Regions from separate parts of the Arthrobacter sp. NPDC058097 genome, predicted to be linked through region 1. Evidence: riboswitches for the same ligand, from Rfam matches in the RefSeq annotation. Region 1 holds a riboswitch; the other holds the start of a gene.
What was found. A riboswitch is a leader RNA that binds a small molecule or an ion and turns the genes downstream of it on or off. The one in region 1 is predicted to bind S-adenosylmethionine.
Positions count from the first base shown of each region.

Region 1 (5,739 bases):
TGGCGGCGGCCGCCAGGTAGCGCCGTTCACTGGCCAGCCGCACCGTGGCGGTGGTCCAGGAACTGAAGGTGGTGAGTCCGCCGGCGAACCCGGTGGCCAGGGCGGCGTGCCATTCGGGGCCGAACACCGCAGTGACGCCCACGGACAGGCCGATCACGAACGATCCGGCCACATTAACCAGCAGGGTAGCCCAGGGCCAGTGCCGCCTGGGCGAGGGGAAGCCGGCAAGCCAGCCGTCCACTGCGAACCTCAGGAGGGCTCCGGCGATGCCGAAAAGACCCACCAGGAGCGCCGTCACGGACCCACCCCGGCAGGAGCACCCAGCACCTTGCCGGTCCGCCAGCCGGCGGCCGCCGCCGCCAGACCCAGCAGGACGGAGAGCCCCAGATACAGAAGTCCCGGGCCGGGGAGCCCGCCGCGGGTCAGCTGGTCCGTGGAAAATACAACGGCGGAGAAGGTGGTGAAGGAGCCCAGCACTCCCGGCCCGATGGCGGCACGCAGCCAGAACGCGGTGTGCGGCCGCGTGATCCAGACGGTGGTGAGGGCCGCCAGGACGAAGCTGCCCGCGACGTTGATGCCCAGTGTGGCCCACGGCAGGTCTCCGGGCTGGTCCGGGAACAGCAGTCCCAGCACGTACCGGAGTTCCGTTCCCAGCAGCCCGCCGGCGGCCACGGCGGCCCAGACCCGCCAGCCGTAGCCGGAGCCCGTCTTGTGAGCGGTGCCGGTGCGGCCGGCCAGGGGAGCGCGCACCTGTGCTTACAGGCCGGCCATGCGGCAGCCGGGATGCGCCGAATCGCTGTGGATCCAGAGGGCGGAGGCCACTTCGTCGGCCAGGTCAACGTCCCGGCTGGTCCCGGGGGAGCCGATGCGGACCACGAGCGCGCCGCCGAAGGGCTTGCGGCCTCGCACCTCGACGTCGGCGTCGAGGCTGATCTTTTCCGCGGCGAGATAGCGCAGCAACTCAGGATTTTCGTCGCTGATCCGGGTGATCCTGCCGGTGTGGCCGTCGTCAAGCTCGATCATCCGGTGTGCGGACGGCATCCGGACGGTTCCGTCAGCCGCGGGAATGGGATCGCCGTGCGGGTCCCGGGACGGGTTGCCCAGCCGGGCTGCCAGCCGCTCAATGAACGTGTCCGAGACCGCATGCTCCAGCTGCTCGGCCTCGTCGTGGACTTCGTCCCAGCTGTATCCGAGGTCCTTGACCAGGTACGTCTCGATCAGGCGGTGCCGCCGGACCATGGAGAGGGCAAGCCGGACGCCTTGGGGCGTAAGCGTGATGGCGCTGTACGGCTTGTGGAGGACCAGGCCCTGGTCCTTGAGCTTCCGCACCATTTCGGAGACCGAGGAGTTGGCCACGCCCAGGCGCTGTGCAAGCTGGGTGGAGGTGATGGGCTTGTCCTGCCATTCCGTGAAGGAATAGATGACCTTAACGTAGTCCTCGATCGAGGAGGAGGGCGTACTGGTCTTCACAGCTTAAAGCCTACCTGCTGCTACCCTCGCGCTCCGCCCGAACGGCCCGCCAGGTCTGGGTGAGGTAGGGGAGCTGCAGCAGTTCGCCCTCCGCATGGCCCAGGTGCTCGTGCAGGTACCAGGTCAGGTTGCCGGTTACCTTGGCGCGGGTGGCGTCGTTGGCCGCGAGGTAATAGCTGCGGGACTTGGCCAGTTCGAGGATGTCGTCCGGGGTGACAGGATCCTCCCACCGCGTCAGGTGGCTTTCCAGCGACGTGAATTCCGGCCCAATCTTAGGACGGAAATCCGGTTTGTGGACGTCCCCGGCGTGCATGATGCGGGACAGCCGGTGCACCCACGGCACTGACGTGTCCAGCTGGTTCCAGATCAGGCCCAGCACCCCGAGGGGCTTGAGGATTCGGCAAATCTCCGTGCTGGCCAGCAGCGGGTCGCACCAGTGCCACGCCTGGGCAACGCTCACGACGTCGAACGCCGCCCCGGGCAGTCCGGTTGCCTCCGCTGTCCCTTCCAGAGTTTGGACTCCTGGGTAGGCGCGGCTGAGCTGTTCCAGCATGTCCACGGAAGGGTCCACCGCGCTGACGCTCAGCCCGCGTTCCACCAGCAGGGCCGTGAATTTACCGGTTCCGGCGCCGATATCGGCAGCAGTGCGGGCCCCGGCCGGAATGAGCCAGTCCGCGGAATCGCCAGGGTAGCCGGGACGGACGCGGTGGTAGTGCTCGCCGCCGTCCTGGAAGCTCTGCCCGAGCTCCTGCCGCCGCCCGTGATGAAGTTTGGGACCGCCCCGTGCCACGCACAGTCTCCTTAGCCCGACGTCGAAAATTACGTTTCGAATTTACCGTACGGAGGCCGTTGGAAGGGGAGCGTCGGGTGGCGCTTAATCCTGCGAGCAGGGTGCGGCGCCGGCGGTGCCCGGGGTGTTCGGCGCCCACTCAGGGTAGGTGCGGGTGTCGTTCGCCGGAACCCAGCGTCCGGCGTCCACCACATAGTCCCAGCCCAGCCCGGAGCGGCGGAGCTCCTCGATGCCGGCGAGCAGCCGCTGGGCATCCTCGAGCCGCGACCCCACGCCGAAGCTGGCGCGCAGGGATCCGGACGGCAGGCCGAGGCGCTTCAGCAGCGGGTGGGCGCAGAAGCGGCCGTCGCGCAGGCCCACGCCGTGTTCGGCCGACAGGTAGGCGGCCACCAGCCCGGCGTCGTAACCCTCAACGGAGAAGTTGACCACGCCGATGGCGTCGTCGGGGTCGCTGTCCTCGAAGATCTGGTGGACGGTGACGCCGTCGATCCTGCGCAGCCCCTCGACGAGGAAGGACCGGATGGCAGCCTCATGGGCGTGCCAGCTCTGCGGATCCAGGGCGGCGATGACCTGGGTCGCCCGGGCCAGGGTGGCTGCGCCGAGCACGTTGGGTGAGCCGCCCTCGTGGCGGGCGGGGCCGGTGGCCCAGCTGACGCCGTCCAGCCGGGCCTCGCTGACGGCGCCGCCGCCGGCAAGGTGGGGGGTGCCGGCGTCGAGCCAGTCGGGGCGGCCGATCAGCACGCCGGCCCCGAAGGGGGCGTAGAGCTTGTGGCCGGAGAAGGCGAGGTAGTCGACGTCGTCCGCGGCGATGTTGACGCGGCGGTGCGGCGCGAGCTGGGCGGCGTCTACCACGATCCGTGCGCCGTATTCATGGGCCAGTGCAGCGAGGCGCCGGATGGGAAGAATTTCGCCGGTGACGTTGGACGCGCCGGTGACGGCAAGGAGGCTGACGTCGCCGTGCTCAAGTTCGGTGCGCAGGCTGCCGATGGTGGCTTCCAGTGTTTCCGAGGCCACCACGCTGCGGTGCGGCACTCCCTGCCACGGCAGCAGGTTGGCGTGGTGCTCGATGTCCAGGTACAGCACCTCACCGGTGTGGTGGTGGTCCTGCACGGGCAGGCAGCCGGCCAGGAGGTTGAGGGAATCGGTGGTGTTCCGGGTGAAGATCACGGCGTCATCGGCGCGGCCGCCCACGAACTCCCGCACGATGTCGCGCGCGTTCTCGTACACGGAGGTGCTGATCTGGGAGGCGTAGCCGGCGCCACGGTGCACGCTCGCGTAGTACGGAAGGATCTCGTTGAGATAGGCAGACACCACGGACAGTGCGGGCGCGGAGGCGCCGTAGTCGAGGTTGGCGTAGCGGACGTGGCCACCCTGGATCAGCGGAGCCTGGATTTCCGCGCCGGTAACAGCGGCCAGGGGACGGCCGGCGGCGGCAAATCGGCCGTCCAGCAGGGCCGCGTCCGCGGCAGAAGACTCGATGGAAGAAATGATTGCAGTCGTCATGGGACCTCACTGAGAAAGGACCCCGTGTGACGGGGATCCGCGCTTGCCGGGTCCGTTCCGGATCGGCCTGGTCGTCACCCGGGGCACCCCACCGCGAATGGAGGGTTGCCGGCCAGCTAACCGGGGTTTAGCGCTGGCACTCGTGACCTGTAACGAGACTAGGACATCCGGAGGGGCGATGAAAAAGCCGGTCCGGAATGTTAAGCGGATTATTACGAAGCCCTGATATCGGGCGTTCGGCCGAATAAACGACGGCGGCCGCCACCAAAAGGGGGCGACCGCCGTCGTAATATTCAGCGCCAGGGCACCGGGTCAGCTCAGAGGAAAGCTAGAGCAAATCGTCCAGCTGTGGGTTCAGCCGCTTCAGGACTTCCGAGTGCAGGATCGAGTTGGTGGCCAGGGCGTTGCCGCCGAACGGGCCGTCCGTGCCTTCGAGGGAGGTGAAACGGCCGCCGGCCTCCGTGACGATCGGCACCAGCGCCGCCATGTCATAGAGGTTCAGCTCCGGTTCGCAGGCGATGTCCACCGCGCCTTCGGCCACCATGCAGTAGGACCAGAAATCGCCGAAGGCGCGGGTGCGCCACACATCCTCGGTGAGCTGGAGGAACTCATCGAGATTGCCGCGGTCCTTCCAGCCGCCGAGGCTGGAGTAGGACAGCGAGGCGTCGGCGAGGCTGGACACATTGGATACCTTGAGCCGGGTTGCCGAGGCCAGGGACCGGCCCGAATAGGCGCCGGCGCCCTTGGCCGCCCACCAGCGCTTGCCGAGCGCCGGGGCGCTGACCACGCCCACGACAGGCTCGCCCTCGTCGACGAGGGCGATCAGCGTGGCCCACACCGGCACCCCGCGGACAAAGTTCTTGGTGCCGTCGATGGGGTCGATGATCCAGCGGCGGGAACCATGGCCGGAACTTCCGAACTCCTCACCGAGCACGGCGTCGCGGGGACGGGAGCGGGACAGCTGGCCTCGGATGGACTCCTCGGCGGCCTTGTCCGCATCGGTGACCGGCGTCAGATCAGGCTTCGTCTCGATCTGGAGGTCCAGCGCCTTGAACCGGCTCATGGTCTGGTCGTCCACGGAATCGGCCAACACATGGGCCAGACGCAGGTCATCGTTGTACGTTGAAGCGGGTTGGGTCATGGTTCCAAACTACCCTCAAAGGCCCGGCGGGGCGGGGAGGCAGCCGCCGGGCTGCGCCGCGGAAGGCTAGCTGACGCTGCCGAGTTCCTTGGTTTCCTGGCCTTCCGCGCGCGGGTCGGTGCCCAGCAAACGGCGCAGCGACGCGAGCCTGGCCGCTCCCGTGGGGCCGGCGTGGCCGGCCGCGACCCAGGCATCCACGCCGCAGTTGACGGCGGTGGCGTCGTGCTTGCAGCCGCGTTCGCAGGCCTCGGTGCCCGGCTCAAGGTCGGGGAAGGAATGCAGGATCCGGTCCGGGTCCACGTGGGCCAGCCCGAAGGAACGGATGCCCGGCGTGTCGATGATCCAGCTCCCGGCGGGGGCGTCAGCGAGCTTGAGGGCGAGGGCCGACGACGACGTGTGCCGTCCGCGGCCGGTCACCGCGTTGACGCCGCCGGTGGCGCGTTCGGCACCGGTCAGCGCGTTGACCATGGTGGATTTTCCGACGCCGGAATGGCCCAGCATCACTGTCACCTTGCCGTCCAGGTGGGCGCGGAGTTCGGACACGGCGGCCACGTCGAGCCGGGCGGAGAGGCCGTCGTCGGACCGGGCGTCGATGCCGGACGCGTCGGAATCGGCGGTGCGGCTGATGATGACCGGGAAGTCGAGGTGGCGGTAGTTGCCCAGCAGCTCGGTGGGGTCCTTGACATCCGCCTTGGTGACCAGCAGCAGCGGCTCGATCCCGGCGTCGTAGGCCGCCACCAGCGCCCGGTCGATGAAGCCGGTACGGGGTTCGGGGTTGGCGGCAGCGACCACCACCACCAGCTGGTCCGCGTTGGCCACAACGGCGCGTTCCACC
Region 1 covers NZ_JBHVSZ010000002.1:342,670-348,408, forward strand. Annotated here, with positions in the region: gene ACFVTE_RS05475 (fluoride efflux transporter FluC) at 1-298, opposite strand, end outside; gene ACFVTE_RS05480 (fluoride efflux transporter FluC) at 295-750, opposite strand; gene ACFVTE_RS05485 (metal-dependent transcriptional regulator) at 757-1,470, opposite strand; gene ACFVTE_RS05490 (class I SAM-dependent methyltransferase) at 1,481-2,260, opposite strand; gene ACFVTE_RS05495 (aminotransferase class V-fold PLP-dependent enzyme) at 2,345-3,763, opposite strand; SAM riboswitch class IV at 3,798-3,911, opposite strand; gene hisN (histidinol-phosphatase) at 4,092-4,904, opposite strand; gene ACFVTE_RS05505 (ribosome small subunit-dependent GTPase A) at 4,971-5,739, opposite strand, start outside.

Region 2 (5,739 bases), on a different contig from region 1:
AAACGGCGAAGTTGAGGTTGCCGCCCCGGATGGGGGTGCTGCTGGCACCCGGCTGGGATCCGGCGTCGGATGTGCCGCCGCACGCGGCGAGCAGCAGCGTAACGGTTCCCAGCAGCGCACCTGCGGCCGCTGTCCTGCCCACCCGCCGGCCCCTGGCCGTTCCAGCACGGTTGGAAGCAGTGTTGATGTTTCGGGCGGTCATGCTACTTCCTCGTTCTCGGTGGTGGTCACCGAAGCGAGCGAGCCGCTGCGGTGTGACAGCGGGGCGCGGAGCCCCAGGTTTTCGCGAAGCGTGGTGCCTTCGTATTCGGTCCGGTAGACGCCGCGGTCCTGGAGCCTGGGGACGAGCTCGTTGACGATGTCGTCGAGGCCGGAGGGGACGATCCACGGTGTGATGTTGAAACCGTCAACGGCACCGGCGTGGGCGTATTCGGCGAGCAGGTCGGCGACGTCGTCGAAGGAGCCCACGAGCCCCCGTCCGTTGAGCTGGGCGCGGCCGGAGACGAACTGCCTGATGGACTGCCCCTTCTCCCTGGCCTCAGCCCGCCACTCCGCGGCAAGCTGCCGGGCGTTCTTTCCGTGGAACGCGTTGCCGCGGGTGGGGTCGGTGACGTCCACGACGGGGTCAACGTCGGGAAGAGGGCCGTCGGGGTCGTATTCGCTGAGGGTGCGCCCCCAGAACTGCTCAAGGAACGCGATGGCGGTCTGCGGCCCCACCTGCCGTTCGCGGACCCACTGGTGCTTTTCCTCCGCTTCCTTGGCGGTGGGTGCCAGGATGAACTCCTGCCCCGGAAAGATCTTCACGTCATCCGCCGGCCGGCCCGCCTTCAGTGTGCGGGCCACAATGTCCTCGCGGAACTTCTTGGCCTCCTCCAGCCCGGCATGCCGGGAGAAGATGACGTCCGCGTTGCGGACCGCGAAGTCGCGCCCGTCCGGGGAGTCGCCCGCTTGGAACAGGACCGGATGGTGCTGGTTGGAGCGCGGGAGGCGGCCCGTGATTTCGACGTCGAAGCTCGTGTCTTTGCGGCGGACGGGGGTGATGCCGTCCTCGGCCAGCCACCGGCGGGAGCCCCGGGACCCGGCGATTGCGCCGTCAGCCCAGGAATCCCAGATCGCTTTGGCGGTCTGGACGAATGCTTCTGCCCGGATGTAGCGGTCCTCGTGAGCCAGGAAGCCGCCGCGCCGGAAGTTGGCGCCGGTCCAGGCGTTGTCCGTGGTCACGATGTTCCATGCGGCCCGGCCGCCGGAGAGGAGGTCCAGGCTGGACAGCCGGTGAGCCAGGTCCGCGGGATCGTTGTACGTGGTGTTCTGGGTGGCCACCAGTCCGATGTTGGTGGTCACGGCAGCCAGGGCGGCGAGCGCCGTCTGTGCGTCCGGCCGGCCGGCGACGTCGAGCTCGTGGATCCGGCCCAGGTGTTCGCGGAGCCGCAGCCCTTCGCCGAGGAAGAAGGCGGTGAACAGCCCCCGTTCTGCGGTCTGTGCCACCCGGCGGAAGGATTCGAAGTCAGTCTGGGATCCGCTCTCTGGATCACGCCAGACTGTGGTGTGGTTGACGCCCTGGAAGAAGACGCCGAACTGGATCTGGCCGTTGCCGGCCGTGCGCGGGGATGAGCTCACGGGTCTGGCCTCTCTAGAGGGCCGCGGCAGCGGCGTAGCGGTTGGCGGGGCGGGGCAGGCCGAACGATTCACGCAACGTGCCGCCCGGGGCGGGGCTGGACAGCAGACCGGTCCGGCGCAGTTCCGGCAGCACCAGGGCAGCCAGCTCCGGCAGGTCGGTGTCCAGCACACCGGGGCGAATCCGGACACCGTCGCCCTGCTGGAACAGCCCGGCCAGGAGCTCCACCAGTCCGGCAGCGTTTCCCACGTAGCGGGCACCGCCGTCCCACTTCCCGTGCGCGTCCAGCTCGGCCAGCCGGTCGGCTGCCCGCTGGCCGCGGGCGTCGAGGACCACGTCCAGTTCCAGGAGCGTGCGCGGGGCACCGGCATTCCGTGCAGCCTCCGCTGCTTGCGCAAGTTCCTCGGGCGTGGCCGCGCTGACCAGTGCGACGTCGGCCTCGACGGCGGGCAGGAGCGCCGCCGGGGCGAACACGGGCAGCTGCCCCTGGAAGGGGCGCGGAATGATGGACGGGCCCTTCACGGAAAAGCGGCTGCCCTCGAAGTCCGCGTAGTGCAGCTTGCCGGCGTCGAGGTAGCGGCCGGTGGCGGCGTCCCTGATCACCGCGTCGTCTTCCCACGAGTCCCACAGCCGCCGCGCGCTCTCGACAACGTCCGCCGCCTCCGTGCCGGCCTCTTCGGCAGCAAGCAGGTCACGGCCCACCGATCGTGCTTCCTGCAGCGTGTTCTCCGCGCTGACGAGCCACCCTGCCCGGCCGCGGGAGGAGTAGTCCAGGCTCGCCAGCTGGGTGGCCACGTGGAAGGGCTCCGTGTAGACCACGCCTGCCTCGGGCACCAGGCCGATCGACCGCGTCACCGGGGAGGCGAAGGCCGCCCGCTGCACCGCGTCGATCCGCCCCGCGATTCCGGTGGCCCCGGTGTCGGTGGTCCGTGAGTCGTGGAAGGTGGCGAGGTGGAAGCCGGCGATGTCCGCTGCCTGGACGGTTTCCCGGATGCGGGCGCCGGTCAGCAATGCGCCGGGCTCGTGCGCGGCAAACCGCCAGGCTGCCGGGTGGGCGCCGTCGCCGTCGAGCTCGATGCCGAGCACAGCGGGCCGGTTTTTGGGTGTGGGTAGTGAAGGCATGGTTCCCTCTTTTAGGGGCCGCGGACGGCCGTCTCGACATTCACTTGCCGCAAGTGCGGCCAGGTCTGTTTCCGGAGCACCCCGCCATCAAATGCCTGAGGGTTGCCGCAGCACGAGCCGGTCCTTGGCGTGCTGACTCTGGACCTAGATGTTGAATCTAGGAGGGCCGCCCGGACATTTCCAAACCGCCTGTCGCAGGGTGTTAATTCCGGAAATGGGGCGTCAAGCGGCGGCGCATTCCGTCATGCGCGGCCGTCGTATGTGACGGATTTTGGGCTCCGGTTGCCCCCGGTTTCCGGACGTTGAGGACGGTGACGGAGGAGTTTGGCGGGCGACGGCGTCTCCGTAGTGTGCTGCCATGCCCAAGCCTTCAGCCGTTCCCCTCTCGGTCCTCGATCTCAGCCCCGTCTCCGCCGGCCAGACGGCGACGGACGCACTGCGGAACAGCATTGCGCTGGCTGTCTCGGCGGAGGCGCTGGGGTACAGCCGCTACTGGCTGGCCGAACACCACCTGAGTCCCGGCGTGGCCGGCTCCGCCCCGCACGTCCTGTCCGCGCTCATCGCCGCGGCCACCAGCACCATCCGGGTGGGAACGGCGGCAACCATCCTGGGGAACTACCGGCCGGTTCAGATCGCGGAAAACATCGGGACGCTGTCCGCCCTCTATCCGGGACGCGTTGACCTCGGTTTCGGCCGGTCGGGCGTGCCCAAGGCCCCGGCGGAAGGAGAGGCCCCAGGGGCTGGTGTGCCGGCAGACGCTTCGCCGGGTGCCTCCGGCAGACTTTCCGGCAGCCCCGCCGGCAACCGTGTGGTGGACGGTCTGGTGGTCCCGGCCCCGCGGCCGCTCTTCGGCAGGAAGTTCCCCGAGCGCTTCCAGGTCCAGGCCGATCTGCTGGGGCGGGTACCCGGCGATGCGGACAACTTCGAAAGCGACGTCCAGGACGTCATCGCGTTCTTCGCCGGCGAATACCGCGCTGCCCACGGCACGGAGGTCACCGTACACCCCGCACAGGGCCACGCCCCCGGGTTCTGGATCCACGGGTCGAGCGCCGGCCCCAGTGCCCGGCTCGCCGGAAAGCTCGGCCTGCCGTTCGGAGCCAACTATCACGTGGCGCCCGCGGCGGTCCTGGAGTCGGTTGGCGAATACCGCTCGCACTTCAAGCCGTCCACCACCCTGGCTGAGCCGTACGTGGCTGTTTCTGCCGACGTCGTGGTGGCCGAGACCGAATCCCGGGCCGGAACCATCGCCGCCGGGTACGCGGACTGGGTCCACAGCATCAGGACCGGCCACGGCGCCATTCCCTACCCCGCGCCGGAGGACGCCGCCCGCTGGCCGGAACTGGAACCGGACGACGCGGACCTCATCCAGGACAGGCTGGACACCCGGTTCGTGGGCGACCCCCGTCAGGTGGCGGAGGGGCTCCGCACCCTGCAGCGCGTCACCGGAGCCAATGAGCTGCTGGTCACCACCATCACCCACCGCCAGGCCGACCGGATCCGCTCCCAGGAGCTGCTCGCGCAGGCCTGGGGACTCACCTGACATCCCACTGCAAGATCAAACAACACCCGAAGGAGCACCACATGAGCACCGAACAAACCACGGACGATCCGCAGCTGGTCAGCGCCGAGGAAGCCGCCCGGCTTATCGGCGAAGGGGCCCTCCTGATCGACGTCCGCAGCCGCAAGGGCCGGGCCAGCACCGGCGCTGTTCCGGGCGCCGTAGTGGTGGACCGCGAGAACGTGGCCCAGGGCTTTGGGCCCGAGTCCCCCGCCCGCCTCGACGGCGTGACCGGAACGGACCAGCAGATTGTGGTCTTCTGCGGCTCGGTCAACGGCTCGCGTCCCGTGGCGGAGAAGCTCAGGCTGCTGGGCTACTCCCGTGCAGTGCATGTCGACGGCGGGTTCCCGGCACTGCGCGACGCCGGGGTTTCCCAGCACGGGGCTGACGGCGGACGTTGAGGAACCGGCTCAGGTTCAGCAAGCGGCCGTCTAACGGGAGTTCGCCAGCGCCTGGTCCGCCGCGTGTCCAGCCAGCTCCGGCTCCTCCGACGCCATTGCGGTTGCGGCGGCGCACCACCGCTGTGCGGATCCAGTCGAGGCTGCCGGCGGCGATGGCAGCGGCCGTCAGGGCCGAACACAGAAGAATGCCGTGGTGGAACGCGGCACGGTAGCCGCCGTCCGCCGCTACAGATCTGGTGACGCCGGCAAACCCGGACCCTGCGTGCAGGAACAGCCCGGCCACGGCCGCCGAACACAGCGCCGCCGAGAAGCGCTGGCTCAGCTGGTAGAAGCCGGCCGCCACCCCGGCCGTTCCCGCCGGAGCATGCCCCAGTGTCAGGGCCTGGTTGGGCGCCACCACGAGGCCGGTCGCGACTCCCTGCAGCAGGCCTATTGCGGCAACCGCCAAGGCGCCCGCGGAGTGGTCCAGATGCTGCACGGCAACGTCCTTGGCGATCAGGGTGCCGAGGCTGGCGGCCAGGGCAAAGACGATGCCGGCCCGGCCAAACCTGGCGACGAACCGCCAGCTGGACCCGGAGGCCAGCAGCATGCCGGCGGCCTGCGGTGCCAGGATGCCCGCCGCGGCCAGCGGAGGGAGGCCGCTTCCGGACAGGAAATAGAAGGCGGTGACCGCGGACATCGCCGCACCCACGCCGAACTGGCAGAGCGCCACGACGGTCCCCAGCACGTAGCCCGTCGATCGGGCCAGTCCGGCGCTGAGCAGGGGCGTCCGCCCCCGCCGGTGGTACAGCAGCTCCCAGCCCGCAAAGCACAGGAGAACCGCTGCTCCCCCGGCCAGCCAGGCCGGGGTCGAGTCAGGCGTGCCGTAAACCGTAGGGACAAGGAAGGCCACCACCACCGCGCCGAGCAGCAGGGCACCTACCCCGTCGACGGAGGCAGACCGGGCACTGTGGTCCCGGCCGGGACGTGCCGGGAGGAACCGGAACGCCAGCGGCACCAGGAGCACCACCAGCGGGACGTTCATGAGGAAGAGCACCCGCCAG
Region 2 covers NZ_JBHVSZ010000003.1:20,368-26,106, forward strand. Annotated here, with positions in the region: gene ACFVTE_RS06585 (ABC transporter substrate-binding protein) at 1-202, opposite strand, end outside; gene ACFVTE_RS06590 (NtaA/DmoA family FMN-dependent monooxygenase) at 199-1,617, opposite strand; gene ACFVTE_RS06595 (LLM class flavin-dependent oxidoreductase) at 1,631-2,737, opposite strand; SAM riboswitch class IV at 2,773-2,882, opposite strand; gene ACFVTE_RS06600 (LLM class flavin-dependent oxidoreductase) at 3,096-4,277, shown strand; gene ACFVTE_RS06605 (rhodanese-like domain-containing protein) at 4,319-4,696, shown strand; gene ACFVTE_RS06610 (MFS transporter) at 4,596-5,739, opposite strand, start outside.
Region 2: another riboswitch for S-adenosylmethionine. It lies ahead of ACFVTE_RS06595 (LLM class flavin-dependent oxidoreductase); the one in region 1 lies ahead of ACFVTE_RS05495 (aminotransferase class V-fold PLP-dependent enzyme).